DNA from 4 places in the Marinobacter alkalisoli genome. Region 3 is predicted to be linked to each of the others. Evidence: predicted binding sites of a transcription regulator. Region 3 holds the regulator's gene; each other region holds the start of a gene.
What was found. Region 3 encodes sigma-54, which starts transcription at its own class of promoters, with help from an activator protein. Its sites were predicted from a motif close to ANTGGCATNNANNTTGCTNT; they were not measured.
Positions count from the first base shown of each region.

Region 1 (7,203 bases), on a different contig from region 3:
AAGTGCAGGTGGAATTCATGGACCCGGCCGATGGTGAGGGCTCCATGTTTCCCACCGGTAACCTGGTGGACGATCTGGACGTACCCGGCGTGGGTACTCTGAAAGCCACCATGATCAATGCCGGTATCCCGACCATCTTCGTCAACGCGGAGGACATCGGGTACAAGGGCGCCGAGTTGCAGGACGACATCAACAGCGATCCCAAAGCGCTGGCCATGTTCGAGACCATTCGTGCCCACGGCGCGGTGAAAATGGGTCTGATCCAGAACATCGAGGAAGCCGCGAACCGTCAGCACACCCCGAAAGTGGCGTTTGTCGCCAAGCCGGTGGATTACGTGTCCTCCAGCGGCAAGTCGATCGGGGCAGGGGATGTGGACGTGCTGGTGCGCGCCTTGTCCATGGGCAAGCTTCATCACGCCATGATGGGAACCGCTGCGGTGGCGATTGCAACGGCATCTGCCGTTCCGGGAACCCTGGTGAACCTGGCCGCTGGCGGCGGTGACCGTACCCATGTGACCTTTGGGCATCCGTCCGGCACCCTGCGGGTTGGCGCCGAGGCAAAGCAGGTAGACGGTCAGTGGACCGCCACCAAAGCCATTATGAGCCGCAGCGCGCGGATCCTGATGGAAGGCTGGGTTCGGGTACCGCAAACCGCTCAGTAATGACCTAGACTTACCTTTACCGGGTAAGTCAGCCGTTATTCATGGCCGTCCCTCATCCGTCCGGAAAAGGAGAGCGCCAATGAGCAGCAATGTAGACCAGAACGTTCGACCGGATTACGACGATGTCCTGCAGAAAATTGCGGACTATGTCCTGACCTACGAGGTCGACAGCGAAGAAGCCTGGGACACTGCCCGCAACTGCCTGATGGACACCTTGGGGTGTGGCTTACTGGCATTACGCTTCCCGGAGTGTACCAAGCACCTGGGGCCCATCGTTGAGGGTACGGTGGTACCCCACGGCGCACGGGTGCCTGGCACCTCCTTTCGCCTCGATCCGGTTAAGGCCGCCTGGGATATAGGCTGCATTGTACGCTGGCTGGATTACAACGACACCTGGCTGGCGGCGGAGTGGGGGCATCCATCGGACAACCTGGGCGGCATCCTGGCGGTCGCGGATCATATTTCCCAGAAGCGCGTGGCCGAAGGCAAGGACGCCATCACCATGCGCGCGGTTCTGGAAGCCATGATCATGGCCCATGAAATCCAGGGCGTGCTGGCGCTGGAGAACTCGTTTAACCGGGTAGGGCTGGACCATGTGGTGCTGGTCAAAGTGGCATCAACCGCAGTTGCCGCCAAACTCATGGGCGCCAGCCGCGAGCAGTTATTGTCTGCGCTGTCCCATGCCTGGGTGGACGGCCAGTCCCTCCGTACATACCGCCATGCACCCAATGCCGGCTCCCGCAAATCCTGGGCGGCAGGCGATGCCACCTCCCGGGCGGTACGCCTGGCGGATATCGCCCTGCGCGGCGAGATGGGTGTCCCCGGCGTCCTGACGGCATCCCAGTGGGGCTTCTACGATGTGCTGTTCAGCAAGACCAACAAAGACCAGAAACTGAAACCGAAGGACCAGCAGCGGTTCTCCCTACCGCAGGATTTTGGCTCCTATGTGATGGAAAACATCCTGTTCAAGATTTCCTTCCCGGCGGAGTTCCACGCTCAGACCGCAGCCGAGGCGGCCGTTACCCTGCACCCGCAAGTGAAAGACCGGCTTGATGACATCGACCGGATTGTCATCACCACCCACGAATCCGCTATTCGCATCATCTCCAAGGAAGGCTCGCTTGCCAATGCTGCGGATCGGGATCATTGCCTGCAATATATGGCGGCGGTTCCCCTGATTTTCGGCAGCCTGACGGCAGAGCACTACGAAGACGGCTTTCACAATGCCAACCCGATCATCGACGATATCCGCGCCAGAATGGATATCGTGGAAGACGAGCGTTATACCCGCGAGTACCTGGAGCCGGACAAACGCTCCATCGCCAATGCCATACAGGTGTTCTTCAAAGACGGATCCAGCACCGAGCAGGTGGCGGTAGAGTATCCCATTGGCCACAGGCGGCGAAGGAAAGAGGGCATCCCGCTACTCGTGGACAAATTCTGTAACAACCTGGCCACCCGGTTCCCGGCTCAACGTTGCCATCGCATTGTCGATATGTGTACCGACCAGGAAACGCTGGAATCGACGTCGGTTCAGGAATTTGTCGGTCTGTTTGTTATCTGAGTCTTTCCGTCGATGCGAAGGGCGCGCGGGATTGATAATGCGGCTTACGGATATGTCGCTTTTGAAACAGTACGTAGTCAGGAATTTTTACATCGAAAAATACAAGAATAAATAAGGCATTGATAAAAAAGATAAAAATAAGTTGGCCCTTCAATTGCTTTGTAGTGGATGTCGCAGTAAATGGACGACCACACAAAGGAGTGAGGAAATGAAAAGGGCTCTTGCAACAACAACGGTAGGGATTGCTCTTGCGTCATTGTTCTCGGTGTCGGCTGCTAACGCCGCCGTGATGAATGTGACCCTGAGTGGGCCAGGAACGGCAACCGCAGAAGCCGCAGAGGCGACTTTTCTGTCGTACCTCAAAGACACTACCACGGAAGACTTTGAAGGCTTTACCGCCGCCACGGATTCGTCCGGCCAATTCGTCAATATCAATACCGGCGTTGGCACGTTTACCCAGCTCCAGACCGCGGGAAACGGCGCCACAGAGGCATGCAATGACGGCGGCTTCAGCTGTACGGGTGGATTAGCAGTTCTGGATTCCACAACCAGTCCGTTCATTGGGCGGTATCCGCTGCCGGACGAACCAGGTAACAACAACTGGCTCGACAGCATGGACTCCCAGGAAATGCAGTTCTCCATCAGCGGGATGTTCAAGGCTGTGGGGTTCTACATGACCGACCCCAATGACGTTGGTGGCCTGCTGGATATCGTCTTTGAGGACGACACCACGGCAACCTACAGCATGAATGACATCTTCACGGGTGCACAGGGCGAGGGCGCAGCGTATTACCTGGGCTTTATCAGCGATGTTGCCATTACCTCCCTGGTGTTTAAATCCAATCACACCAATGACGGATTTGGTATCGATAATGTGACAGTTGGCCAGGTTCCCGAGCCCGGCACTCTGGCTCTTATGGGCCTGGGGCTTATGGGAATTGGCATGATGCGTCGCCGCAGAGGCTGACCGAGTAGCTGCTGTAAAAAAAACAAACAACGCAACCCGGTTTCCGGGTTGCGTTGTTAACTTTTTTTACAGGTAGTGTCGGAAATTTTATCGATTCCGTTGAAGTTACAAAAAATTACATTACACTTGTTGTTGACAGCAGATTCCGTTGCATGGGATGCACGGTGCCAGTTCGAGTGAACAACAAAAGGAGTTGACGTGGCCCACGTCAGATTGTTCAGGCATTACATTCATGTCCCCTTTGTTATTTTGGGCCTGATAGATTTTTTTGTGCTGGTTGGCAGTTTCCTTCTGGCCACGTTCTTCCGTTATTTCGGCGATCTGACGTACTTCCTGGAAAGTCTTCGCGTCCTGATTCCCTCCGCCGTAATCTTCGCGCTGGTTTGCCTGTTGGTCATGATTGCGATCGGTGTGCATCAATCCCATGTCGAAGAAGGCATGTCGGGGATGATGCTCAGAACGATCATGGCCCTGATTGTTGCGGTTCCGGCGTCCGGATTTACCTACCTGCTTGCCAGTGACTGGCTTTGGTACCTTGGGTCCAGTGGTGTGCTGACGTCGGCCTCGGTATTTGGCTTCTTTCTGCTGGGCATTGTGCGTTCTATCTTTTTCGCCGTAGCCGGCCGGGATGCCTTCAAGCGGAAAGTGCTGGTTCTGGGTTCGGGCTACAGGGCGCGGCAATTGCTGGAGGATCTGAGAACCCCTTTTAACCGCCAGGGGTTCAAGTTAACCGGATTCGTCCCCCTCCCCGGAGAGCACACCGAAGTGGCGGAGGAGCACCTGCTTCAATTGCCTTGCACGCTACACCAGCATATCTTGCGCCACCCCGTGACTGAGATCGTGGTGGCCGTGGATGACCGCAGGAAAGGGTTGCCTATGGATGACCTGCTGGAATGCAAGATGGAAGGCGTCAAGATTATTGACGGAGCAACCTTCTACGAACAGGAATCCAGAAAAGTGGCCCTGGAAATGATTACCCGCGGATGGCTGGTGTTTTCGGACGGCTTCACCGTTTCTTCGGTGTTCGGAATCGGGAAACGTTCACTGGACATCATGGCGGCTACCACGCTGCTTTTGGCCAGTTTGCCGTTCATGATTCTGACAGCCATCGCGATCAAGATTGAAGATGGCCTGAAATCTCCGGTTTTCTACAGCCAGGAGCGTGTTGGGCTCAATGGCAGGATATTTCAGGTTCACAAGTTTCGATCAATGATTACTGACGCCGAGAAAAATGGTGCGGTGTGGGCGAGCAGGGATGATGCCCGCGTGACAAAGGTCGGTGATTTCATCCGTAAGGTACGGATCGACGAACTGCCCCAGATATTCAATGTGCTGAACGGAACCATGGCGTTCGTGGGGCCTCGACCGGAGCGCCCGGTCTTCGTTCAGCAGCTGTCGGAGAAAATTCCCTTTTACAGTGAGCGACACCGGGTGAAGCCGGGTCTGACCGGGTGGGCTCAGCTATGCTTTGCCTATGCGGACAACGAAGAGGACACCCGGGAGAAACTTCGTTACGACCTTTATTACATCAAGAATCAGAGTTTGTTGCTGGATTTGTTGATTATAATTCAGACAGTGGAAGTGGTATTGTTCAAAAAAGGATCAAGGTAGTTTCGGGGTTGTGCTGTTCCCGGAACATGGAATGAAGCAAGGACTTGTAGAGAGGATTCACAATGTCACGGATGTACTCCTTCGCAGGGATTTCTCTGTTATTGGCTGCGGTAGCTTTGGTTGCCGGTTGTGCCAGCCCATCTCCCTCCTCACCGGAGAAAATTCGGCGTGCCCTGAACGTCGACACATCAACCAGTGTTGATGAATACGTGCTGGGTGCCACTGACGTGGTCAAGGTTTCGGTCTGGCGAAACGAAGATCTGAGCATCACCGTGCCGGTTCGCCCGGATGGCAAGATTTCCGTGCCTCTGATTGGTGATGTCCAGGCCAGTGGCCGCACGCCGGTCGGACTGGCGGAAGAGATCGAAATCAACCTTGCCCAATATATCCGCGAGCCGCAGGTCAGCATCGTGGTGACGTCGATGGGCAGTCACGAATACAGCGATCGCGTGCGGGTAACCGGAGCGGTGCAGCAACCCGTTTCCGTCCCCCACCGTGCAGGCATGACCGTGCTTGATGTTGTACTCGGCGCTGGTGGCGCCACGCCGTTCGCGGCACTGAATAACTCGATGCTGTATCGCAAGGTGGGTGGTGAAGTCGTCGCCATTCCGGTCCGGCTTGAGGACATCCTCAACAACGGCGATGTCGAAACCAATTATGCGATACGCCCTGGCGATATTCTCAGTGTTCCCGAGCGGAATTTCTGAGCGTCGGTCGCACCGTGAAACTCTACAGAATCTAGTGTGGGTTGTTCGCTATGGCCTTACCTCTATCACAATTACCGGTTGAAATCCTCAGGGAAGTGCGGGCAAGGAAGTGGCTGACGCTCCTGCTATTCGTGGTTGTCAGTTTCGGTGTCCTGGCAACGGGCTTCCTGTGGCCCTACAAGTACGAATCGGAAACCATCATCTTCATCGACGACCAGAACATTATCCGACCGTTGATGGAAGGCAGCGCCGTAACCACGGAGATCAATGACCGGGCGTCCGCCGCGAAAGAGCTGCTATGGAGCAGGAGCGTGGTGGAGAGAGTCGCGGTGGATGAAAGTATTTTCGGCGAAGGAGCGGCTGATATTGATCCCGAGCGGATGGAAGGGCGAATTGGTTACCTGCGGAATAACCTGATCGTTCGACCAAGAGGGGATACCTACTTCGCCATTGGTTTCCGGTCTGAATCGCCGATGCAGGCATTTCAGGTTGCCCAGCGGATGGGGCAACTGTTTATCGAGGAAAGCAATGAGCGTAAGCGTGCCGAAAGCCGTAACGCCTATGAGTTCATCAATAAGCAGGTCAAAAGCTACGAAAGCCAGTTAGCAGAAGTGGAGGCCCGCCTTAAACAGTTCCTGTCCGAAAACGTGGATGGTACGGAAGGGGCAGCCAACAACCGGATGGCCAGCCTGAGAAATCAGCTGGAACTGGCAGAACTCGAGCGTGCCGAGCTGCAAACCCGGGCGCGGTCCCTGGAAAACGAACTGAACCGGGTAAACCCCACCATTCGTGAGGGCCGGACGGCGGATGCCTACCAGAACCGGATCAGCTCTCTCGAGGAACAGTTGGATAACCTGCGGCTGCGGTACCACGATACCTACCCGGACATCGTCATCCTGAAGGAGCAGCTGCAGGAACTACGGCGGCAGCGTGCAAGAGCCATGGCTAACCAGGACGAGAGCGTCCTTTCACGGGGCGGTGAGGTAGTGTCCAACCCTGTTTACCAGGAGATCCAGTCCGAGCTGTCCCGCACCAGGGCCAACATCCAGACCATCAACACCCGCATCAACTCTTTTGAGCAGTTGCTGGCTGAACAAACCAGGCGGATGGAGCGGATACAGGAAAACAAGGCCCAGTACTCCGACCTGACCCGTGACATGAAAGTGAACAAACAGATTTACGACGACCTGCTGAAACGCCGTGAAAGGGCACGGGTGTCCATGCATCTGGATGTGGAAGGGCAGGGCCTGAACTATCGGATCAACGAGACCGCGCAGTTCCCGTTGGGCGCCTCTGGCCCCAAATTCTCAACCTTTGCGGTGGCAGGGCTGTTCCTGGGATTGCTTGCGCCGTTCGGACTGGCGGCGGGGCTACTGCAGATCGATCCCCGGGTAAAGGCAAGGCAGCAACTGGAAGACGACATCGGTTTACCGGTCCTGGTTGAGCTTCCTCAAGTGAGAACACCGTTCGAAATACGCCGTGACCGCCGGGTAACGGTGCTGGTGGGGGCATGCGCGATCATTGCAGTGGCTGTTTACATCGCCCTGGTAGTTGCCTCAATGATGGGAGTAATCGGATGACCGAACATAACGACAAAGTCGAGGCCCCACTGGACAACGATGATGACCAGATAAGCGCCCGGGATGACAACAAAACGGGTGAAGAGAATTACTGGTTACGCAGAAAAAACGA
Region 1 covers NZ_JBJJLB010000016.1:186,177-193,379, forward strand. The annotation lists gene prpF (2-methylaconitate cis-trans isomerase PrpF) at 1-662, shown strand, start outside; gene prpD (2-methylcitrate dehydratase) at 742-2,226, shown strand; gene ACJO3M_RS05465 (PEP-CTERM sorting domain-containing protein) at 2,435-3,193, shown strand; gene ACJO3M_RS05470 (TIGR03013 family XrtA/PEP-CTERM system glycosyltransferase) at 3,392-4,804, shown strand; gene ACJO3M_RS05475 (XrtA/PEP-CTERM system exopolysaccharide export protein) at 4,867-5,511, shown strand; gene ACJO3M_RS05480 (XrtA system polysaccharide chain length determinant) at 5,562-7,091, shown strand; gene ACJO3M_RS05485 (P-loop NTPase family protein) at 7,088-7,203, shown strand, end outside.
Region 1: the regulator sigma-54 is predicted to act here: its motif matches at 2,368-2,387, upstream of ACJO3M_RS05465 (PEP-CTERM sorting domain-containing protein).

Region 2 (7,203 bases), on a different contig from region 3:
GGATCTCGACCGGAATGATGTCGCCTTCCTTCATCTTTGCAATGTCGCGCAGGGATATCCGCCGCCGACACACTGTGGAATTGACCGGTACATTGACTTCCTTGATGTCTTCCTGAAGAGCATTCACCCAACGCTCATCAATGTCGTCAATATCACTCTGCACCCCCGCATCGAGTACGTCGCGAATAGGCTCGATCATGGAATACGGCAGTGCCATATGCAGCTCACCGCCTCCGCCGTCCAGTTCAATATGAAAGGTGCTCACCACCACCACTTCGCTGGGGCTGACGATGTTCGCCATCGCCGGATTCACCTCCGAACTGAGGTATTCGAAATCCACTTTAAGAACAGCGTGCCAGGCTTCCCTCATGTCATGGAATACCTGATCCAGCACCATCTGCACAATGCGGGTTTCCGTCGGTGTGAATTCCCGGCCTTCAATCTTTGCGTGCCTGCCTTCGCCACCAAAGAAGTTGTCCACCAGCTTGAACACCAGTTTGGCGTCCAGCACAAACAGGGAGGTACCGCGCAAGGGGCGGATCTTGCACAGGTTAAGGCTGGTGGGCACATACAGAGTGTGAATGTACTCACCGAACTTCATGATCTGGACACCACCGGTGGACACATCGGCGTTACGGCGGAGCAGATTGAACAGGCTGATCCGGGTATAGCGCGCAAAGCGCTCGTTGATCATTTCGAGGGTGGGCATTCGCCCACGGACGATCCGGTCCTGGCTGGCAAGGTCGTAGGACTTTACACCGGCTTCGTCGGTTTCTTCATAGGTATCGATATCCCCATCGTCCACACCGTGGAGAAGGGCATCGATTTCATCCTGTGACAGTAGGTCCTGCATACGTTTTCCTGCCCTGACAAGCCGCCCGTTACCGGGGCCTATTGCACTACAAAATTCCTGAAAAGTACCTGTTTCAGAGGAGGTTCCCCCTCATTTTCCAGCACCTGGTTAATGGTCTGCAGCATGCTGTCAGCCAATGCCGACCGGCCGTCCGGCGTCTGCAGCTCCATGAAGTCACTGCTTCCCAGCAAGGTTACCAGCCGACTGCGAATCAGCGGCAGATGCAGCTCGGCGGCCGCAAGTGCTGGTTCGCCATCCGCCTCCAGGGAAAGAAAGACCTGGGCATAGCGCTGGCGGCCCCCTTCGGCCTGGATCGTCGTCACCATTGCCTTCTCTATATCGAGGTAGACGCTGGGCCTGAAGGTGCTGACCTCGGTTTCCTCAGAGGACGCATCGCCGCCACCCATGCCCGGCAGCCCTCCTCCGAGGAACCACAGGGTGCCTACCACGGACAGCCCCACGGCCAGGACAATCACCAGAACCAACAGGATAATGAGCTTCAGCTTGCCCTTTTGGGCCGGTGGGGCCGCAGGTGTGTTGTTTTCAGCCATAACCTTCCAATCGCCAGAAATCCGTCATCCGGATGGTTTTTTGGGTATATACGGGGAATGAAGCAAAGGCCGGGCCAACAGACTCAACACCCCGATTCAGGACAGCAGTTTAGCGTTGTGGGAGGGGATCGGCAAAGAAGAATCAAAGCCGGGACCCAGGGGCCCCGGACAGTACATCAGGCGAAGATATCCACTTCGCCTTTCCAGGTGAGATCCAGGGCATTGACGTGTGCCTCGGCCTCTTCGGGAGACACACCAGCCAGTTCATCACGGGCCCGGCCTTCGGCGTTCTCTGATTCACCATCGGCATCCTGCCCGTTGGTCTGCCGTTGGGCAGAGTCAGCAACATCGAACTGTTCCAGCGACAGCCCCTGCTCACTGAGCATATCCCGCAAGCGGTGGCTGTGAAGTTCCAGCTGATCCCGAACTGCCGGATTGGCCGCGTGTACCGTAATATTCGCCTGCTCCTGGTGGACCTGAACGCGGACTTCCATGGGCCCCATGTCCGGCGGGGTCAGATGAATTTCGGCGACGGACAGTTTGTTGGCGGTCAGCCAGGTCAGTTTCCCCACCATCTTATCGCCCCATTCCGCATGCCCGACCGGCACATCAACCGAGGTGGCATACCCTTTGAGACCAGTGGCATCGGCTGGCAGCCTGGCAGCCGCATTGGCCAGTTGCTGACCCGGAACATCAGCCAGTGTCTGCAGACGGCCAGCGGTCAACAAAGCGGTGTTGTCCTGAGCTCGACCGGATTCCGGCGTCAGTGCCGCCAGGGCGTCGGTCAGCTGGAAGCTGGCTGACATACCCTGCCCTGAACCCGATGTCTCACCAGGCTTGCCGCCAGGCATGCCCGGCAACCCGGCGATAATGCCGGCAAACCGCTGCATCAGGGGTGCCTGGCCAGTCGCCTTGCCTGGTAACTGCGTTGAGTTTCCTGCCATGCCTGAGGCCCCCCCTGCAGGCTCCAGCATCGCTTGCAGGTTGGCAAAGGTCAGAGATGCAATTTCTTCCGGAATGTCCACATCTGCCGGTTTTTCCCCCAGGCCATCAGCTGGCGTCACGGATTCCTCTGAGACTGCCGCCTCTCGGACAGTACCGGAAGAACGGCTCTGTGCTCCGTCTTCGGTACGCTTATCGCGTGCACCATCCGACCGGGACCTGGCGTCTGCCGGAGCATCTTTTCGCTTGTCAGGGCTGTTGCGGGCATCCTCGCGACGTTCCGCCTGTGCACGCCGGTCCGCCTGTTTGCGGTCCAGGCGCTGCTGTTCCGCCCGGGAAACCGAGTCGAACTGGCTGTCGCCGGATTTTTCATGACCCGCCGGCGCTTTTTTGCTGCCGGTATCGGGCTGCCCCCCTGGGGCCTGGGTTTGTGGTAAAACCATCTGGGACATGGCAACCTCTTGCCGCTTTTCAGGGTTGGAGTTCAGGAAATCCTCGTTACCCGATACACAGCAAAAGCGATGCCATCCTTGGAGGGCGTCGACAATCAGTCGACCAGAAAGCCCTCCAGCATCTCCCGCACCTTGCGGAATTCCGAATCAATCGCCTCCATGAGCGATGCAACCTCGTTAAAGCGTTGCTCCCGCCCGGCATTCTCTATCTCCAGGCACAGGGCGCCCAGACGGGGCGCGCCAATATTAACGCAACTGCCTTTAAAACTGTGGGCGGTTTTGACGAGTGCATCGGCATCACCAGCATCAAGCGCCTGGCGTATGGATGAGATCCGATCAACAGAATCGTTAATGTAGGTACGGATCAATACGTCAAACTCGTCCTCCATAACATCCTGAAGCTCCGCCAGTGCTTCCTCGTCAAGATGCGGCTTGTCGTTCATGACGAACCCCCGGATTGAGTGATGGCCGCGACTTTGCGGTCTCCGGCCTCTGAAAAGTGCCAATCATATACGATTTCAACGTGATTGCCCCGCTCCCTGAACGTCAGTGAGTCCGCCAGTCGCTGCAACAACATCAGCCCACGACCGGCGTAACCAGACGTTTCATCACAGGTATTGGTGTGACCCTGGTAGTCGAATCCGTGACCGCTATCCTCACAGACCACTATCAGACGTCCTCCCGAATCCGTCATTGAATGGGTTAATCGGAACTTGATGTAATGCTCCCTGACGTTACTCAGTCGGCGTTCCCGCTCGGCGTAGTAATGGCCGAACCCATCGGCGGTTTTCTTCCATTCCGACGGCAGTCCGAGAATACCGTGCTCCAGGGCGTTGGTGTACAACTCCGACAGCAGTGTGTAAACCTCGCCACTCCGGCGTCTCAGCCCGGGCACCTCCATGCAGATATGCAGCAACAGTGGCAACGGACTGAACTGGCCGAGGGTCCTGTCCCTGACCTCATAGACGCAGCGCCATTCTGCCGGCCCCTCTAATGCTGACAGCGGCACCTCTTCCGACATGGCTTCAAAGTCTTCGCCTTCGGCCATATCCAGGGTCACCAGGGTCAGGTCATCCTGATCAAGCTGGCCGCCGGAAAACGTCTTCACCTGCTCAATCACCGCATCAAAAGGATGAAGACCGTCAAGGACCTTATCCAGTGCGTGGATCACCCGACGATCGCCAAACATGTCACCCCCGGAACCTTCAGTCTCCAGCACGCCGTCAGTCATGAACATCAGCGTATCCCCGGGACGGGTCTGGATGATGGTCATTGAGGCCTCGAAGCTATTGGAGTCGAGCACACCCAGTGGCAGCTGGGACGATGGCAGCGCCCTGCGACTACCATCCTGACGGACCAACCAGCCGTCGGGCAACCCGCCGTTCCACACCTGCACCTGGTTAAGGGAAGAATCCGCCTGGATCATCGCCGCACAACAGAACATGCCCCCCGGCAGAATACGCTTGAGTTTCTGGTTGATCTCTCGCAGCACATCGCTGCCACTGAACCCCTTGGCCGTCATGCCATAGAAAATCTCCGCCACCGGCATGGCCCCGACCGCCGCCGGCAACCCATGTCCGGTAAAATCACCGATCAGTATCTGCAGGCCGCCGGCGGGACGCGGGCAGGCAAACAGAATGTCGCCATTGAAAATAGACATCGGAGAGGCGTGGAAACGGATGCTGTCAGCGTCCAGACAACCGGTGTGGGCGATGTTGTCGAAGACCCGTTTGGCGACGTGCTGCTCCTCCGTCAGCTTGCGGTTGCGTTCGTGGATCAGATCCCGCTGGTGACTGAGGGTCTGATGCATCACGCGCATACGATTGAAGGCATTGATCTTGGCTTCAATGATTACCCGGTTGTAGGGCTTGGTCAGGAAATCATCACCACCGGCTTCCAGGCAACGGGCCAGCGCATCGGCATCGGAAAGGGAGGTCAGAAAGATCAGGGGTACGAGACGCTCACCCGCCAGGGCCTTGATATTCTTCGCCGCTTCCAGGCCGTCCATGTGCGGCATCATGGCGTCCAGAAAAACAAGCTGGGGAGACGCCTGACGAAACAGCTCAACGGCCTCGACACCGTTGGCAGCATCCAGAACGTCATGACCAAGACGTCGTAGCAAAGCCTTGAGGATCAGACGATCGCTGTCGCTATCATCAGCGATCAGGATCAGCAGGGAGTGATTGCCGGTTTGTGCGTCATCCACATCGGACCTCCCGAAGGGCTTACCCAGCCTCTGTCAGCGGATAGCAAACAACTGCTCGAAGTTGGAAATGGCCAGGATTCGACGAACATCGCTGTTACAGTTTTCAATACTGATGGCGGCGCTGTCGCCACCGGCGTAATCACGAAGCAGCAGTAACATCCCGAGGGCCGAGCTGTCCAGATAGGTGGTGTCGGACAGGTCCACCACATACCCCTTGATATCCTGGTCACCATGCTCATAGGCATCACGGAAGGCCTGATGGGTACTGAAATCAAACCGGCCGTCAATCTTTATGATCAGCGTCTGACCATCCTCGCTGCGGCGCGTGTGAATAGGCATTCCTGATCCTCCGCGGGAATTTTTCCGAAAAGATATTGTACAGGTAAGGATAGCGTAGTCGGGACGTTTTGCACCCACGACACCGGCACAAAACCGTGGAATTATCGCCGTCGCCGGACAAAGGCGCGCCCGGCGGCTTCATCGGCAAGTTTTTGTTCTTTCAGGTCTTGCTCGCGTTGTTCCTGCCGCCGGCAGGTCTCTATGTATTTTTCCATGCCGCGACGTCGCTCCCAGGCTTCCTGCCATTGCCGCCGGGATTCATCCAGCCGCTCCGCGAGTATATCCAGTTGCTGTTGTTGCTGTCTGAGCACCTGATCCAGCTGGGCGATAAACGCCTGCCAGGCCTGGAGGCGGGCTACCGGCACCACTCCCTGCTGGTTCTGGCGGATCTGCTCCCGGTATTCCTGCTGGTAGCGGTTCAGGTTATCGATCTGTTCCTGCTGAGCTTCATACCGGTTGCGCGCTTCACCCATCTTTTCCAGCGCTTCCTGCTCTTTGCGTTCTTCCAGGTCCAGCACCACCGCCAGCCGCCGGGACCGGAGCATCATTCAGCCCCTCTCGCCGGTGCCGGGGCGCCGGATTTCCGGCGTTCCGGTGAACGACGCTCAGGAACCACCGCCAACAACTGGTCAATACTGTCCTGCAGCGGGGCGCTCTCATTCAGCCCCTGCTTCAGGAACTGGGTCATGTTGCCTATGTGGGTAATCGCAAAATCGGTTTCGGAATCGGAACCTTTGACGTAAGCCCCGACACTGATCAGATCCCTGGCCTGTTGGTAACGGGAATACACCTGCTTGAAACGCTGTGCCCGGGCGAAGTGCTCTTCCCCGGTTACCTGAGGCATGACCCGGCTGATGGAAGCTTCCACATCAATCGCCGGATAATGACCCTCCTCGGCCAACCGACGGGACAACACAATGTGGCCATCCAGAATCGCCCTGGCGGCATCGGCAATGGGGTCCTGCTGATCGTCCCCTTCGGTTAACACGGTATAGAATGCGGTAATAGAGCCACCACCCTGGCGTCCGTTACCGGTCCGCTCCACCAGTTGCGGCAGTTTGGCAAAAACCGATGGCGGATAGCCCTTGGTGGCCGGCGGCTCTCCCACTGCCAGCGCAATTTCGCGCTGGGCCTGGGCATACCGGGTCAGGGAGTCCATCAGCAGCAGTACCCGCTTGCCCTTGTCGCGGTAATATTCGGCGATTCGCGTAGTCAACATGGCGGCCCGCAGGCGCATCAGGGGGGAGTCATCCGCCGGGGAAGCGACAACCACGGAACGGGCCAGGCCTTCTTCACCCAGAATATCCTCGATAAATTCCTTGACCTCCCGACCCCGCTCACCAATCAGACCAACGATGGTGATATCCGCATCGGTAAAGCGGGTCATCATGCCCAGCAACATACTCTTGCCCACACCGCTGCCGGCGAACAGACCAAGGCGCTGACCCTGGCCAACGGTCATCAGGGAATTGATCGCGCGGATGCCCACATCCATGGATTCGCGCACCGGCGCCCGGTCCAGCGGGTTAATAATATCGCCGTTGAGGGATACCCTGGACTCCACTTGCAGCGGCCCCTTGCCATCCAGTGGCTCACCGCTGCCATCCACAACGCGGCCCAGCATCTGGGGGCCAACCGGCACACGACTGGCCGCCGACAAGGGCACTACCCTGGCACCAGGGCGCAGACCTTCAATGGCAGTCAATGGCATCAGGTACACCCGGTCATCCTCAAAACCGACCACTTCGGCTTCAACACTGCCGCTTCCCTGCCCCTGGATCACGCAACGGTCGCCCACCACCATGGGGCAGCCCACGCATTCCAGGGTCAGGCCCACCATGCGGGTCAGGCGTCCGGACA
Region 2 covers NZ_JBJJLB010000019.1:40,634-47,836, reverse strand. The annotation lists gene fliM (flagellar motor switch protein FliM) at 1-853, opposite strand, end outside; gene ACJO3M_RS08900 (flagellar basal body-associated FliL family protein) at 892-1,404, opposite strand; gene ACJO3M_RS08895 (flagellar hook-length control protein FliK) at 1,581-2,798, opposite strand; gene ACJO3M_RS08890 (Hpt domain-containing protein) at 2,894-3,241, opposite strand; gene ACJO3M_RS08885 (ATP-binding SpoIIE family protein phosphatase) at 3,238-5,004, opposite strand; gene ACJO3M_RS08880 (STAS domain-containing protein) at 5,038-5,343, opposite strand; gene fliJ (flagellar export protein FliJ) at 5,445-5,888, opposite strand; gene fliI (flagellar protein export ATPase FliI) at 5,888-7,203, opposite strand, start outside.
Region 2: the regulator sigma-54 is predicted to act here: its motif matches at 1,464-1,483, upstream of ACJO3M_RS08900 (flagellar basal body-associated FliL family protein).

Region 3 (7,203 bases):
CTGGTCAGGCCCATGGAGCTGTTGAGATCGCGAATCAGCTTGACCAGCACGCCCATGGCGATCGGATCCTGCCCGGCAAAGGGCTCGTCATACATGATCAGTTCCGGATCCAGGGCGATACTGCGGGCGAGCGCCACCCGGCGTGTCATGCCTCCGGACAGCTCTGCCGGCATCAGATTCCTCGCCCCCCGAAGACCGACGGCTTCCAGCTTCATCAGTACGATATCCCGGATCATGTCTTCCGGCAGCGAGGTGTGTACCCGCAGGGGAAAGGCGACGTTTTCGAACACGCTCAGGTCGGTGAACAGGGCGCCGCTCTGGAACAGCATGCCCATCTTTTCCCGCAGGGTGTACAGGGCCTTGCGCTTGAGCCCGGGCACATTCTCACCGGCCACGGTAATGGCGCCGGAGTCGGGTTTGAGCTGGCCGCCGATCAGCCGCAGCAACGTGGTCTTGCCGGTTCCGCTCGGCCCCATGATGGCGGTGATCCTGCCACGGGGAATGTCGAGGGTAACGCCATCGAAAATGCGCCGCCCCGAGCGGGTGAACACCACGTCCCTCAATGTTATGTATGCGTCCGAAGCCATAACCCATCCCTATCAAACTGGGGCCTACATTATGCGAACCCGGTTGGAAGCTCAATCCGTCCTTCACAAAATGTCCTGATCGCAATGATCAGTTTCCTTCAACAAGGCCCTGCAGCCTCGTGAAGTGATATACTCTCGCCAATTCATTCAGTGTCCCCAATGACGACAAGGTGCGAGCCGAAAACATCATGAGCGACAGCAACAAGTCCACAGCCGACATCAATCAGACCTTCCGGGACTCGGCGCTCCGGGCCATTGAAATCGAGAAGGACGCCATTGCCGCCCTTTCGGACCGCATCGATGATCACTTCATCCGCGCCTGCGAGGTCATCATGGCGTGCAAGGGGCGCGTGGTGGTTACCGGCATGGGAAAATCCGGCCATATCGGCAACAAGATTGCCGCCACCCTGGCCAGCACCGGCACCCCGTCTTTTTTCGTGCATCCCGGTGAGGCCAGCCATGGCGACCTGGGCATGATTACCGGCCAGGATGTCGTGCTCGCCATCTCCAACAGCGGTAATACCAGCGAGGTGGTCACGATTCTGCCGCTGCTGCGCCGCATGGGAGCCCCCTTGATCAGCATGACGGGCAACGCGGACTCCACCCTGGCAAAGGAAGCGGTGGCGAATCTGGACGTCAGCGTGACCCTGGAGGCCTGCCCCCTGGGGCTGGCACCCACGTCCAGCACCACCGCCACCCTGGTGATGGGGGATGCCCTGGCGGTCGCACTGCTGGAAGCCCGAGGCTTCAGCGCCGAAGATTTTGCGTTTTCCCACCCGGGTGGCAGCCTGGGACGCCGCCTGCTGCTGCGGGTTTCCGACATCATGCACACCGGTGACCGCATTCCCCGGGTAACCGGCGACACCCCCCTGAGCGGTGCACTGCTTGAAATGTCCCGCAAGGGCCTGGGCATGACCACCGTAGTGGATGCGGACGGCAACATGACAGGCGTGTTCACCGACGGCGACTTGCGCCGCACGCTGGACAAATCCTTTGACGTTCACACCACCCCCATTCACCAGGTGATGACCCACAACGGCAAGACCATCCAGGCCGACCATCTGGCCGCGGAGGCGCTGAATATCATGGAAGAGATGAAGATCAACGCCCTGCCTGTCACCGATGAGAACGGTCAACTGGTCGGCGCGATCAACATGCACGACCTGCTCCGCGCCGGCGTAATCTGAGGAGCCAACGGATGACAGACACCCTGCGCCCGCAGTGGCCCGCACGCATTCTCGACAAGGCCGCCGGCATTCACCTGCTGGCCCTGGATGTCGATGGCATCATGACCGATGGCAAGCTGTTTTTCAGTGCCACCGGCGATGAAATGAAGGGCTTCAATATTCTGGACGGACTTGGCCTCAAACAGGTCATGGCCGCGGGCATGACCGTTGCCGTAATTACCGGGCGCACGTCGCCGCTGACCGAGAAGCGTATGAAGGATCTTGGCATTCCGCACCTGATGCAGGGCCGCGAAGACAAGAAAGTGGCGCTGCAAGAGCTGGTGGACACGCTGGGGGTAGCTGCGGAAAGCATCGCCTATATGGGAGACGACCTGCCGGATCTGCCGGCCATCCGTTTCGCCGGCCTCGGGATCACAGTACCTAATGGCTATTGGCTGGTCCGCGAACACGCGGACGTATGCACATCGGTTGCCGGCGGCAGTGGCGCGGTGCGCGAGGTGTGCGATCTGCTGCTGACCGCGCGCGGCAAGCTTGACTCCACCCTGGCAAGCTACACCCAGGCCGACTGAAGGATCCCGTCACTATGAGAGGCAACCTGCTTTCGACCCTGCTGCTGGCTGACCGCCCCGTGCTGAGAACCCTGGCGCTGGGCTGTACCGTTGTGGCTCTGGTGATGATGATGTGGCAGAGTGACGAGCCTCAGGAACCGGTGGAGGCAGCAGCCCTGAGGGGACAGTCCGAACCCGATGGTTTTGTGGTCAACGGTCGATACCGCTCGTTTGATGACACCGGAAGACTGACCGTGTGGTTTGAAAGCCCACGCATTGAACAGTTTGAATCCGACAACAAGGCGCTGATGGCGTCCCCCAGGGCACGATTGTACAGCGAGGGCGAAGATGAGCCCTGGCGCCTGAGCTCGGATAGCGGAACCTTCCTGCAGGCGGAGGGCCTGCTACTCCTGGAGGACAATGTCAAAGTGATTCGCCATACCAGCGATAACCGGCAGGGCATACTGACGACTTCCAGACTGACGCTGGACAACAGTAGTCGTACAGTCTATACCGACGCACCGGTGAAACTGACCGACTCCTTCAGCGTAACCCGGGCCATCGGCATGAAGGCGTGGATTGATGACCGCATACTCGAACTCAACTCACAGGTGGAAGGACGCTATGAGCCTGGCCAACAAGCCAATCCGTAAATTGACTGCCGCACTGGCCGCCTTGCTGGTTGCCGGATCCGCTGCTGCTTTCAATCTGGATTCCGACATCCCGATCACAGTCAACGCGGACAACGCGCGGCTGGACGACAGCAAGGGCGTTGCCACCTACACCGGTGATGTCATCCTGACCCAGGGCGCCACCGAGCTTACCGCCGACAAGGTGATCCTGTACCGGGACGAGAACGGCCTCCGGCGTATCGAGGCAACCGGCCGGCCCGCCCATTACCGGCAACCCGCCCGGGATGGTCAGGGTGAAACCGATGCCCGCGCCCTCAATATCACCTATTCCGCTCCGGAGAGCCGGCTGACGTTCGAACGCGAAGCGGAAATCGAACAGAACGGCAACCTGTTCCGTGGCGACATCATTCATTATGATAGCGTCGATCGGGTAGTTACCGCCGAAGGTGCTGCCGAAGAAACCAACGGCAGTGGCCGTGTTGAAATGGTTATCCAGCCACGCAACAGCCAAAACAGACAGGATTCGGATGGCAGTTCTCAGGGCCAGTAATCTGGCGAAAAGCTACAAGCAAAAGAAAGTGGTCCTTGACGTCTCCCTGGAGATCCGCAGCGGCGAAATCGTTGGCCTTCTGGGTCCCAACGGGGCCGGCAAGACCACCTGCTTCTACATGATCGTGGGTCTGGTGCCGGCGGATAATGGCCGCATCACCATCGACAGCCAGGACATCACTCCGCTGCCCATGCATGGCCGGGCGCGCAGAGGCATTGGTTACCTGCCCCAGGAAGCGTCGGTGTTCCGCAAGCTGACGGTGCGGGACAACATCATGGCCATCCTGGAAACCCGCAAGGAACTCAAGCGGACCGATCGCGAGAGCAAGGTGGAAGAGTTGCTGGAGGAGTTTCACATTACCCACATCCGTGACAGCGTTGGTATGGCGCTGTCCGGCGGTGAGCGGCGGCGGGTGGAAATTGCCCGGGCACTGGCCATGGAGCCGGCGTTTATCCTGCTGGACGAACCGTTTGCCGGTGTTGATCCGATTTCAGTCAGCGATATCAAGCAGATAATCCGCCACCTGCGGGACAAGGGCATCGGCGTTCTGATTACCGATCACAACGTGCGTGAAACCCTGGATATCTGTGAGAACGCCTACATTGTGTCGGGCGGCCACATCATTGCCTCCGGCAATTCCGAGGAAATCCTGGCCAACCAGCAGGTGAAAGAGGTTTACCTTGGCAATGAATTCCGACTTTGACGTAACGCATATTCCGGCACCGCCGTCTTCATGACCCAATTGTCATGTTGGTGACAAGCAAGTACACTCGGCAAAGAACTTGCTTGGTCTGGCAAGTAGCCAGCATACAACGAATTTTTTTGCAATCACCCGTTAAGACGGTGCTATTGAGTCACGGATCCTGAACCATGGTTATGAAAGCGTCATTACAGTTAAAACTGGGTCAGAGCCTGACCATGACGCCCCAGTTGCAGCAGGCGATCAAGCTTCTGCAACTCTCCACACTGGACCTGCAGCAGGAAATCCAGCAGGCGCTGGACTCGAACCCCATGCTGGAAACGTCGGAAGATGACGACGCGCCCGACGCCAACGAATCCGGGCAGGACAACGAGGAGTCGGCCAAGGCCGAGGAAACCGCTTCAGCGGCGGAATCCGCCACCGATTGGGATGAATCCGAGAACGGCCCCGACTGGTCGTCGGAGAACGACATTCCCGACAACATCCCCGATGACCTGCCGGTAGACACCGCCTGGGATGACATCTACCAGTCCGCGCCAGCACCGGCGGCCCGCAACGACGACGAAAACGACAGCGACTTCGAAACCCGCAACTCCCCGACGGAAACCCTTCAGGACCATCTCGAGTGGCAGCTGAACCTGACCCCCCTCAGCGAACGGGACCAGGCCATCGCCCACGCCCTGATGGACGCGGTAGACGAACGCGGATACCTGACCACCTCCATTGAGGAAATCCATTCCGGACTGCTTGACGACACGGAAGACGACCCGCTGGAACTGGATGAAGTGGAAGCTGTGCTGCACCGCCTGCAACACTTTGATCCTCCCGGCGTCTTTGCCTGTGACCTGCAGGGGTGCCTGCTGATCCAGCTGAACCAACTGCCCCCGGACACCCCCTGGCTGGCCCAGGCGCGACTGGTTATCACCCATTACATCAACCTTCTGGGCAACCGGGATTACGCGCAACTGCTGCGCCGCAGCCGCCTGAAGGAAGACCAGCTGCGGGAAGTGCTGGCGCTGATCACCAGCCTCAACCCGCGCCCGGGCGATTCGGTGGACCGGGCGGAGCCGGACTATGTCATTCCCGACGTGATGGTTCGCAAGCATAACGGGCGCTGGCGTGTTGAACTCAACCCGGACATTGCGCCGCGGATCCGGGTCAATGCCAGCTACGCTTCCCTGATCAAGCGCGCGGACAGCAGTGCCGACAACACCTACCTGAGAGATCAGTTGCAGGAAGCCAAATGGTTCATCAAGAGCCTGCAGAGCCGGAACGAAACCCTGCTCAAGGTGGCAACCCGCATTGTCGAGCACCAGCAGGGATTCCTGGATCATGGCGAGGAAGCCATGAAGCCGCTGATCCTCTCGGACATAGCCCAGGCCGTGGAAATGCATGAGTCCACCATTTCCCGGGTGACCACACAGAAATACATGCACACCCCCCGTGGCATCTTCGAACTAAAGTACTTTTTCTCCAGCCATGTCAGCACCGATGAAGGCGGAGAGTGTTCCTCAACCGCGATCCGTGCCATGATCAAGAAACTGATTGCGTCAGAAACTCCGAAAAAGCCATTGAGCGATAGCAAAATTGCAGCCATGCTAGGAGAACAGGGCATCAAGGTAGCCAGGCGGACCGTAGCCAAATATCGGGAGGCTATGCACATTCCGCCATCCAACGAACGAAAACGGCTGGTTTGACCCGACAGGATCCGCCGGCGTGAACAGCGCTGGCACACCGTCAGCCCTTAACAGGGGCCGGCAAGATGACGACAGGAGACGCCTATGCAACTCAATATTTCAGGCCACCATGTAGAATTGACCCCCGCACTGAAAGATTACGTATCAGGCAAGTTTGAAAAGCTCGAGCGCCATTTTGACCACATCAGCAACTGCCAGGTAACGCTTGAGGTGGAGAAGGTACGGCAGATGGCGGAGGCGACACTCCATGTGATTGGCGGTGAGATTCACGCAAAGGCGGAAAACGATGACATGTACGCAGCGATTGATTCGCTGATTGACAAGCTGGACCGTCAGATTCTCAAGCACAAGGAAAAGAACGTCGATCGTATGCATGGTAACGGCGCCCGTTAAGGCGCTGTTTTCCAGGCATTCAAAACAATCGAGCTGCGGCATGGGTTAACATGCCGCAGCCTTTTTTTTACGGAATTGCAGTCGATCCATGAGCGACACATCCCTGACTATCGAAAACATACTTGCACCGGAGCTGACCCTTTGCCGGGTAGCTGCGTCCAGCAAGAAACGCGTTCTGGAATTCATTGCCGAGGAGGTAAATCAGCAGGACGCCTCCCTCAGTGAGACCCAGATCTTCAACAACCTGATCTCACGGGAGCGGTTGGGAAGTACCGGCATCGGCCAGGGGATCGCTATCCCTCATTGCCGCCTGGACGGCCTGGACCGAGTGGTAGGCGTGCTGTTTACGCTGGAAGAAGGCGTGGGCTTTGACGCCATTGACAATCAGCCGGTGGACCTGGTGTTTGCCCTGATTGTTCCCAAGGAAGCCACCAGCGAACACCTGGAACTGCTCAGCCAGCTGGCGGAGAAGTTCAACGATCGCGGATTTTGCGATCAACTGCGGCAGTGTACCGATGCCCAGTCTCTTTACAGCCGCATGCTGGACAGTAACGGCTGATATTTTACTGACCGGAGGCAAACAGGCGATGAAACTGATTATTGTCAGTGGCAGGTCGGGCTCAGGGAAAAGTACGGCGCTGCATGTACTGGAAGACCTTGGTTTTTACTGTATTGATAACCTGCCCATTGGCCTGCTCTTCCCCCTGACCAAGGAAGCCGCCAGCCACAGCGACACTCCCGGTCGCCTGAAGAAGATGGCGGTCAGCATTGATGCCCGCAACCTGGCGGGTGAACTGACCAATTTCGAAGCCATTTACCGCCAACTCCAGAATACCGGCGTGACCGTCGAGATCATTTACCTGGACGCGGACGAACAATCCCTGCTTCAGCGTTTCCATGCCACCCGGC
Region 3 covers NZ_JBJJLB010000004.1:98,044-105,246, forward strand. The annotation lists gene ACJO3M_RS01400 (ATP-binding cassette domain-containing protein) at 1-587, opposite strand, end outside; gene ACJO3M_RS01405 (KpsF/GutQ family sugar-phosphate isomerase) at 776-1,774, shown strand; gene ACJO3M_RS01410 (KdsC family phosphatase) at 1,786-2,343, shown strand; gene lptC (LPS export ABC transporter periplasmic protein LptC) at 2,358-2,975, shown strand; gene lptA (lipopolysaccharide transport periplasmic protein LptA) at 2,947-3,504, shown strand; gene lptB (LPS export ABC transporter ATP-binding protein) at 3,482-4,207, shown strand; gene ACJO3M_RS01430 (RNA polymerase factor sigma-54) at 4,381-5,901, shown strand; gene hpf (ribosome hibernation promoting factor) at 5,986-6,294, shown strand; gene ptsN (PTS IIA-like nitrogen regulatory protein PtsN) at 6,383-6,853, shown strand; gene rapZ (RNase adapter RapZ) at 6,882-7,203, shown strand, end outside.

Region 4 (7,203 bases), on a different contig from region 3:
TTGACCAAGTTTGCGGTTATTTTGACCCTGGGTGGTACTGGTATTGCGTACGGCCTGGAGCATGGCTTCGTTAACGACATCAGTTTCGGTACGGCAATGGACGATCTGCAAGCCGGCCTGGTGTACCTGCCGGTCGTGGTTTATGGGTGTTTGGGCATGGAGCTGATCAGCGCCGAGAGTGACGAGATTATCAATCCCGAACGCAATATACCTCGTGCGATGCTGGCTGCTGGCCTCTGCGCGGCAGGTTTCTACATCTTCGGTACGGCGGGTGTGCTCGCCGCGGTTCCGGCCGATGATGTCGATATGGTCGATATCCTGGCGGTTACGCTTCAGGAACTGTTTGGGGGGAGCGAGCTCGGCAACGCCTTCGCTTTGATGATCGGAGGGATGGCGTTATTTACGCTGTTCTCGACCATGGTGACCTGGACCCTCGGCGGTAACCGTGCGGCGGCGGAAGCGGCCGACGCAAAAGAGATGCCCGAGATCTTTGGCTGGGTGAGCAAGGAGCATAAAAGCCCTGTTGGCGCCGCCATTCTGACCGGTACGATCAGCTCGTCGATCATGGTGATCTATGGCTTTATGGCCAATAATCTTGAAGACCTGTTTTGGACCCTGTTCTCGTTCAGTGCCATCATTTTCCTATTACCCTATATCGCCATGCACCTCGCGTTTTTGAAGTTGCGTATCAGTGATGCCGATCATCCACGGCCGTTCAAAATTCCGGGTGGTGATGCGATGGGTTACGCGCTTTCCACACTCTGTATTGCCATTCTGGGGATGTCCATCCTGTTGTTCTTCTGGGTTCCCGGCGAACCATTGGACACCGCGTTCGCCCTGCAGGTTGGCGCTGGCGTACTGATCACTCTCGCCATTGGTGAGTACCTGGTATATCGCGGTGAGAAACTGCGGGCAGCGGAAGCCGATCGGCAGCAGAGCAGGGTAGGTATAAAATTGGGCGTGGCCAACGGATGAGCCGCCGCTAAGCCGACACTCAGTAATGCAAATGCCCCACCCGTTAATCCGGTGGGGCATTTGTGTGTGCCGACATTCGCCGAGTGTTTCGTTTCCTTCCTTCAGAAGCCAGAACGTTTCCCTGGTTAATCCTCTTCCCTGGGTGGCCGCTCGACGACTTTGCGTTTGCCCTTGGCGCAACGCGCGAGAGCTTTCAGGCCATCGCCCTCGAAGGCGTCCACCCGGATCACGTCGTATAGCGCTTCAAGTGCTTCCAGCAGTTTGTCACACTCTTCCTCCTTGATAACGCCCTGCTCGCAGGCCCAGTCCACCAGTTCCTTGCGTTGGTGGCCCATTAACAGGGCAATACCATCCACCTCGTCCTCATTGCGGTTGCGAATGGCTTCATGGAGCCGGCTACGCATCTCGGCGGTTTCATTGGCCAGGCGATAGGCGTTCAGTACCCGTCCCAGGGGATCGTCCGGATCGGTGTTGATGTACGCCCCGCGGCTGACGCGCTGACGCACCGGAGTATCCTTCACAATGATGTTGGCGACTGTGGTGCCGAGCGTGTCATCGGGTCCGTTCAGGCCGGTAGCGCCCAGTGGGAACACCAGCAACCGCAATGGCCAGCGCAGCGCCGGAACCGGGAAGTTGATGATGGCTTCGCGCATGGAGTCCTGCAGGTCCCGCAGACAGGTTTTCAGGCCCCATTCCACCAGTGGCCGCTGGTCGTCCGGGTAGCCTTCCTCATGCCATTGCTTGATCACAGCAGTGGCGTAGTACAGATGCACCAGGCAGTCCGCCATGCGTCCGGACAGTCGTTGACGGGCTTTCAGGCCGCCACCGACCGTCAGCAGGGTGACGTCGGTCAACAGCGCGAAGGCGGCGGAGAAGCGGGCCAACTGGCGGTAGCAGGGTTGGATGTCGCCCTGGCGTGGCACCGGCTCCAGCCAGCCACGGGTCAGCCCCAGAACAAACGCCCGCAGGGCATTACGGGTGGTGTGGGCAATGTGGCGGTAAAAAATGCCATCGAATTTTTTCGCGGCCTTGTCCTCATCTTCCATGCCGGCGGCTTCAATTTCCTCCACGATGAACGGATGGCAGCGAATCGCGCCCTGGCCAAAGATCATCAGGCTGCGGGTGAGGATGTTGGCGCCTTCTACGGTGATGCCGATGGGGACCGCCTGGTAGGCGCGGGCCAGGAAGTTGCGGGGGCCGGTAATGACGCCACGCCCGGCCACCACGTCCATGGCGTGGTTGATCACTTCTCGCATCAGATCAGTGTTGCGGTATTTCAGCACGGCTGACGGCACCGATGGGCGTACGCCCCGGTCCAGCATGCCGGAGGTGAGCAGGCGAGCGGCGTCCATCATGTAGGTGTAGCCGGCAATGGGTTCCAGAGCCTCCTGAACACCCTCAAACTGGCTGATGGAACGGCCAAACTGCTCCCGTGTCAGCGCGTAGGAACCGGTGGCGAGGCTGGCCACTTTGCCCGCGCCGGTACCAAGGGCGGGTAGTGATATCGAGCGACCAATCGACAGGCATTCCAGCAGCATCGTCCAGCCTTTTCCGAGCATGTCCTGACCGCCAATAACCTGCTCCATGGGGATAAACACGTCGTTGCCCCAGGTGGGTCCGTTCATGAACACAGTGTTCATCGGCAGGTGACGGGCGCCGGCGTTGACGCCTTCGGTTTCACGCGGCACGAGCACGCAGGTCACACCGATTTCATCCTGATCGCCCATCAGCCTGTCCGGGTCATACACCTTGATGGCCAGGCCAATCAGCGTGGCCACCGGCGCCAGGGTGATGTAGCGTTTGTTCCAGGTAACTTTCAGGCCCAGCACTTCCTCGCCGTTCCATTGCCCCTTGCAGACGATGCCCTTGTCGGGGATAGCGCCGGCGTCGGAGCCGGCCACCGGGGAGGTCAGGGCAAAGCAGGGAATTTCCTCGCCTCCGGCCAGCCGGGGCAGGTAGTGTTCTTTCTGGGTATCTGTGCCGTATTCCATCAGCAACTCGCCCGGGCCCAGAGAGTTGGGCACCATCACGGTGACGGCGGCGGACACGCTGCGGGTGGAAATTTTCATCACGATTTCGGAGTGGGCGGTATGGGAGAAGCCCTTGCCACCCTGTTCCTTGGGAATCATCAGCCCAAAAAAGCCGTTCTCGCGGATGAACTTCCAGACCTTGTCCGGAAGGTCGTAATTTTCATGGGTGATTTTCCAGTCGTCCAGCATGCCGCAGAGTTTTTCCACCGGTCCATCCAGGAACGCCTGTTCTTCGCTAGTGAGGTGGGCAGGCTTGGCGTCCAGCAGCTTTGACCATTCCGGCTGGCCGGAGAACAGTTCGCCGTCCCAGTCCACGGAACCGGATTTGAGCGCTTCGGATTCCGTCTCGGAGAGCTTCGGCAGGCGGTTTCGCACCCAGCCCAGCAGTGGGCGGCTCAGTTTGTCGAGGCGGAGATCACCGGGGAAAACCAACAGCAGAGCCAGGGCGAGCAAACCACCACCAAACAGTATGCTGAGCAGGTGCCAGCCATCCTGGAATAAACCGACGACGGTGGCGATGACCATCACCGCCGCGGCGGTTTGGCCACCAATGCCAAGATAAATCAGGACCAGTGCACTGATCAGAAGGAGCAGGACGCTCATGGGCAGACCTCCGTATCACGAATGAAATCAATCAGATTTGAGCAGTTATTACGAAGCTTCCTTTACCATCGATCAAAGACTGGGCAGTTGCAAGCAACAAAAACGGATTCTGGCCTGAAGATCATACATAGCCGGCCGCAAACACCAGCCCCAGTACAATGGGCATCACCACCAGACTGCCGAGGTTGCTGAGCAGCACCAGTGACGCCACTTTGTGAGGCTCCTGCTGGTACTGCTCTGCCACCATGTAGTTGAGAACCGCTGGCGGGAGAGCCGCGAACACCCACAGGGCGGCCACCTGAAGGCCCGGAAGATCCAGTATGGCAATCATCGGCCAGGCGAGAATCAGACCCGAGACCGGACAGGCAATGGCGCCCAGCATGCCCAGTTTCCAGTCGCTGAAATCCACATCCAGCATACGCACGCCGAGGGTAAACAGCATCAGTGGAATACATACGCCACCGAGCATATTCAGGGTTTCCAGCAGCCACTGTGGCATGGGCACCCCGCCGAAATTGACGGCCAGGCCGGCAATGCTGGCAAACACAACGGGCAGGCGCAGCCGTTTGATGATGGAGGTGTGCGGGTCCAGCATGTAGAGGCCCACGGTAAAGTGCAGCAGCATCTCCACTATAAACAGCACGATGGCGGCTGGCAGGGCTGCGTCACCAAAGGCGAACACCAGTACCGGGATGCCCATGTTGCCGGAATTGTTGAACATCATCGGGGGCAGGAAGGTTTTCAGATCCAGGTTCAGCACCCGGGCCAGGGGGTAGAGGATAATGCCGGAACCCAGTACCACCACGGTGGCTGCCAGTGCGAGGCTGGTGTATTCCTGCAGTGGTGCCTGCTGGTCTGCCAGGACCGCGAACACCAGCATGGGGACGAACAGTTCCATGTTCAGGGTGTTCAATCCCTGGATATCGGGCGTGCGATAACGGCCATACAGTGCGCCACATCCGGCAATCAGGAAAACCGGCAACATCGTGGACAGGATCTGACCAATCATTCGAAGGCTCCGACAGGGGTTATGGGTCAGCCGATGGACAATAAACCGTTAGGTTCGCAAGTGTTGGCCGTGTTCGGCAAGGAAAACCTGTGAATCTTCGACCAAAGCTTTAAACCCGCAGACGGACCGGTCATGTCTCTGATATGCGACGGCTTGCGGTGGTCATGACTCCTGCCACAGAATGATGACCATTAACCCGTCCCCATGACTGATCGGAGCGCCACGTGCCCATAGATTTCGACAAGTCCGTTATCCGCGAACAGACCTGTTCGGTAAAATTCGATGCCCGCCGGGCCGTGTTTGGTAAGGAGGATGTGATTCCGCTGTGGGTGGCGGATATGGATTTCCCGGCACCGGAGGCGGTCACCCGGGCCCTGGAAACCCGGGCCCGACACCCGATATACGGCTACACCCTGTTTCCTGATTCCCTGTATCAGTCGATGATCGACTGGTACAGGGACCGCCATGGTTGGACTATTGAAAGGGAATGGATCCTCATGGCGCCCGGCGTGGTGCCATCCCTTCATGCAGCGTGCCTGGCATTTTCCGAGCCTGGTGAGGGAGTCATCATTCAGCCGCCGGTCTACCCGCCGTTCTTCAGTTCAGTAAAGCGGACCGACCGGACAGTGATTGAAAATCCGTTGGACTGTGTCGACGGACGTTACACTATGGATTTTGAACACCTCGAACAGTGCGCCGCCCGTGACGATGCTCGCCTGTTGGTGCTGTGTTCCCCCCACAACCCCGTAGGCCGGGTGTGGACGGATGAGGAACTGCGGGCTGTGCTGGATATCGCCCGCCGACACGGCCTGGTGGTGTTGTCCGATGAGATTCACTGTGACCTGGTGTATCCGGACAAGCCGACGCATTGCATGCTTGCCCGCCTGGCGGAAGCCGGCGATGCGCTGGTAACGGCGGTTGCCCCGAGCAAGACCTTCAACATGCCGGGACTTGGGCTGTCGGCGCTGGTGATTCCTGATCCTGACCGACGGCGAGCAATGAAGGAAGTTTTCGATTCCCTTCACATGGGGCAATGCAATCCATTCAGCATCACCGGCTTTGAAGCCGGCTACCGGCATGGTGGTCCCTGGCTTGACGAGCTGATGCCTTACCTTCAGCAGAATCGCGATTATGTGGCGGACTTTCTGGCGCAGCGGATACCGGAAGTGACCATGACGGTGCCGGAAGGAACCTACCTGCTCTGGCTGGATTGCCGTGGGCTGACACCGGATGACAAAGCGCTGAAACAGTTCTTTGTGCAGGACGCGGGCATTGGTATGAATCCCGGCGCGACCTTCGGCGACAACGGGCGCGGCTTCATGCGGATGAATATTGGATGTCCCCGGCCGCTCCTGGAGCAGGCACTGGAGCGCATCGAAGCGGCTGTCATCCGGCGTTTCCGGTAAGCAGTCGGGTGTGCCCTGAAGACTTGTCAGCTTTTTTTACGACCACAGTTGTCGTGGGGTTTACAGGAATACACAGGCGTCTGGTTTTAAAGCGAAAGACAGAAACTGGCATTGCCGATGCTTTTGTTTTGGGTGGTACTCATTAACGGAATATGGGGAAACCCAGGGAGGCAAGTATGCCAAGAATTACACTGGTCACGTTGTTGGCCGTCGTATTGTTTTTCCCAACACTGGCAAGTGCGGCGCAGATAACAGCTAGCTATGACGTCAATCTCAACTCGGACGATCCGGGTCTGGTGGTTAACTCCGCAGATATTGCTGACAATCCTTTCACGTTCAATCTTGGCGAAGGGGAAAGCCAGTATTTCAGCTTGTTCAAGATCTGGACCAATGAATCCGATGTAGGGGACGACGACGAAGTTGCCTATCCGATCTCGGTGGACTTCAGTTTCACTTCGCCCGATGTGCTGTTCGGATCGATCGATGGTGAGACCGTGGGGGTGAACAAGGTAGGAGGCCTGTTCCAGAAAGGGGTACTCACCTGGGACGGTTCACTGGATCTGTTCTTTGGCGCCCAGGGCGATGGCCATCTTCGGGTCACCCTGTTTGATGCCGTATTCAATGAAGGCTATCTTTTTGGCCTGCATGAGGGCAAGAAATACGGTGCCAAGGTCAAGGCCAAAATCGAGCTGATTGCCAAGGCGTCACAGGTTCCCGAGCCGGGCACCCTGGCGTTGCTGGGACTGGGCTTGCTTGGTATTGGGCTGCGTGCCCGTCGTAACGCCGGCTGAACGAACAGGTTCCTCAGACGTTCCGTTGGAGTCAGGGGGATGACCATTCCCCTGACTCCGGGTTAGCTTGAGGGCACTTTACGTGTCGCAAGAAACAGTCCTGCCAGTATTAACAGCCCGCCAATGATGTGAAAGTGCCCCAGCCGTTCCCCCAGGAAGACCCCCGCCAGTATCGATGCGAACACCGGCGTCAGGTACATGAACATGGCCGCCCTTGCAGGCCCCACCCGATGCACGCCGTGATTCCAGAATGCGTACGCCAGGATTCCGGGGAAGAAGGCAAAATACAATAATGGCGTGATCGTGGCGCGACCAACTTCGAACCCCCCTTTGAAGAACATCAGCTCTATCAGATAGAACGGCAATATAACCAGTGTGCCCAGGGCGAT
Region 4 covers NZ_JBJJLB010000002.1:96,660-103,862, forward strand. The annotation lists gene ACJO3M_RS00455 (APC family permease) at 1-975, shown strand, start outside; gene ACJO3M_RS00460 (acyl-CoA dehydrogenase) at 1,101-3,608, opposite strand; gene ACJO3M_RS00465 (AEC family transporter) at 3,730-4,617, opposite strand; gene ACJO3M_RS00470 (MalY/PatB family protein) at 4,842-6,023, shown strand; gene ACJO3M_RS00475 (PEP-CTERM sorting domain-containing protein) at 6,200-6,814, shown strand; gene ACJO3M_RS00480 (DMT family transporter) at 6,877-7,203, opposite strand, start outside.
Region 4: the regulator sigma-54 is predicted to act here: its motif matches at 6,128-6,147, upstream of ACJO3M_RS00475 (PEP-CTERM sorting domain-containing protein).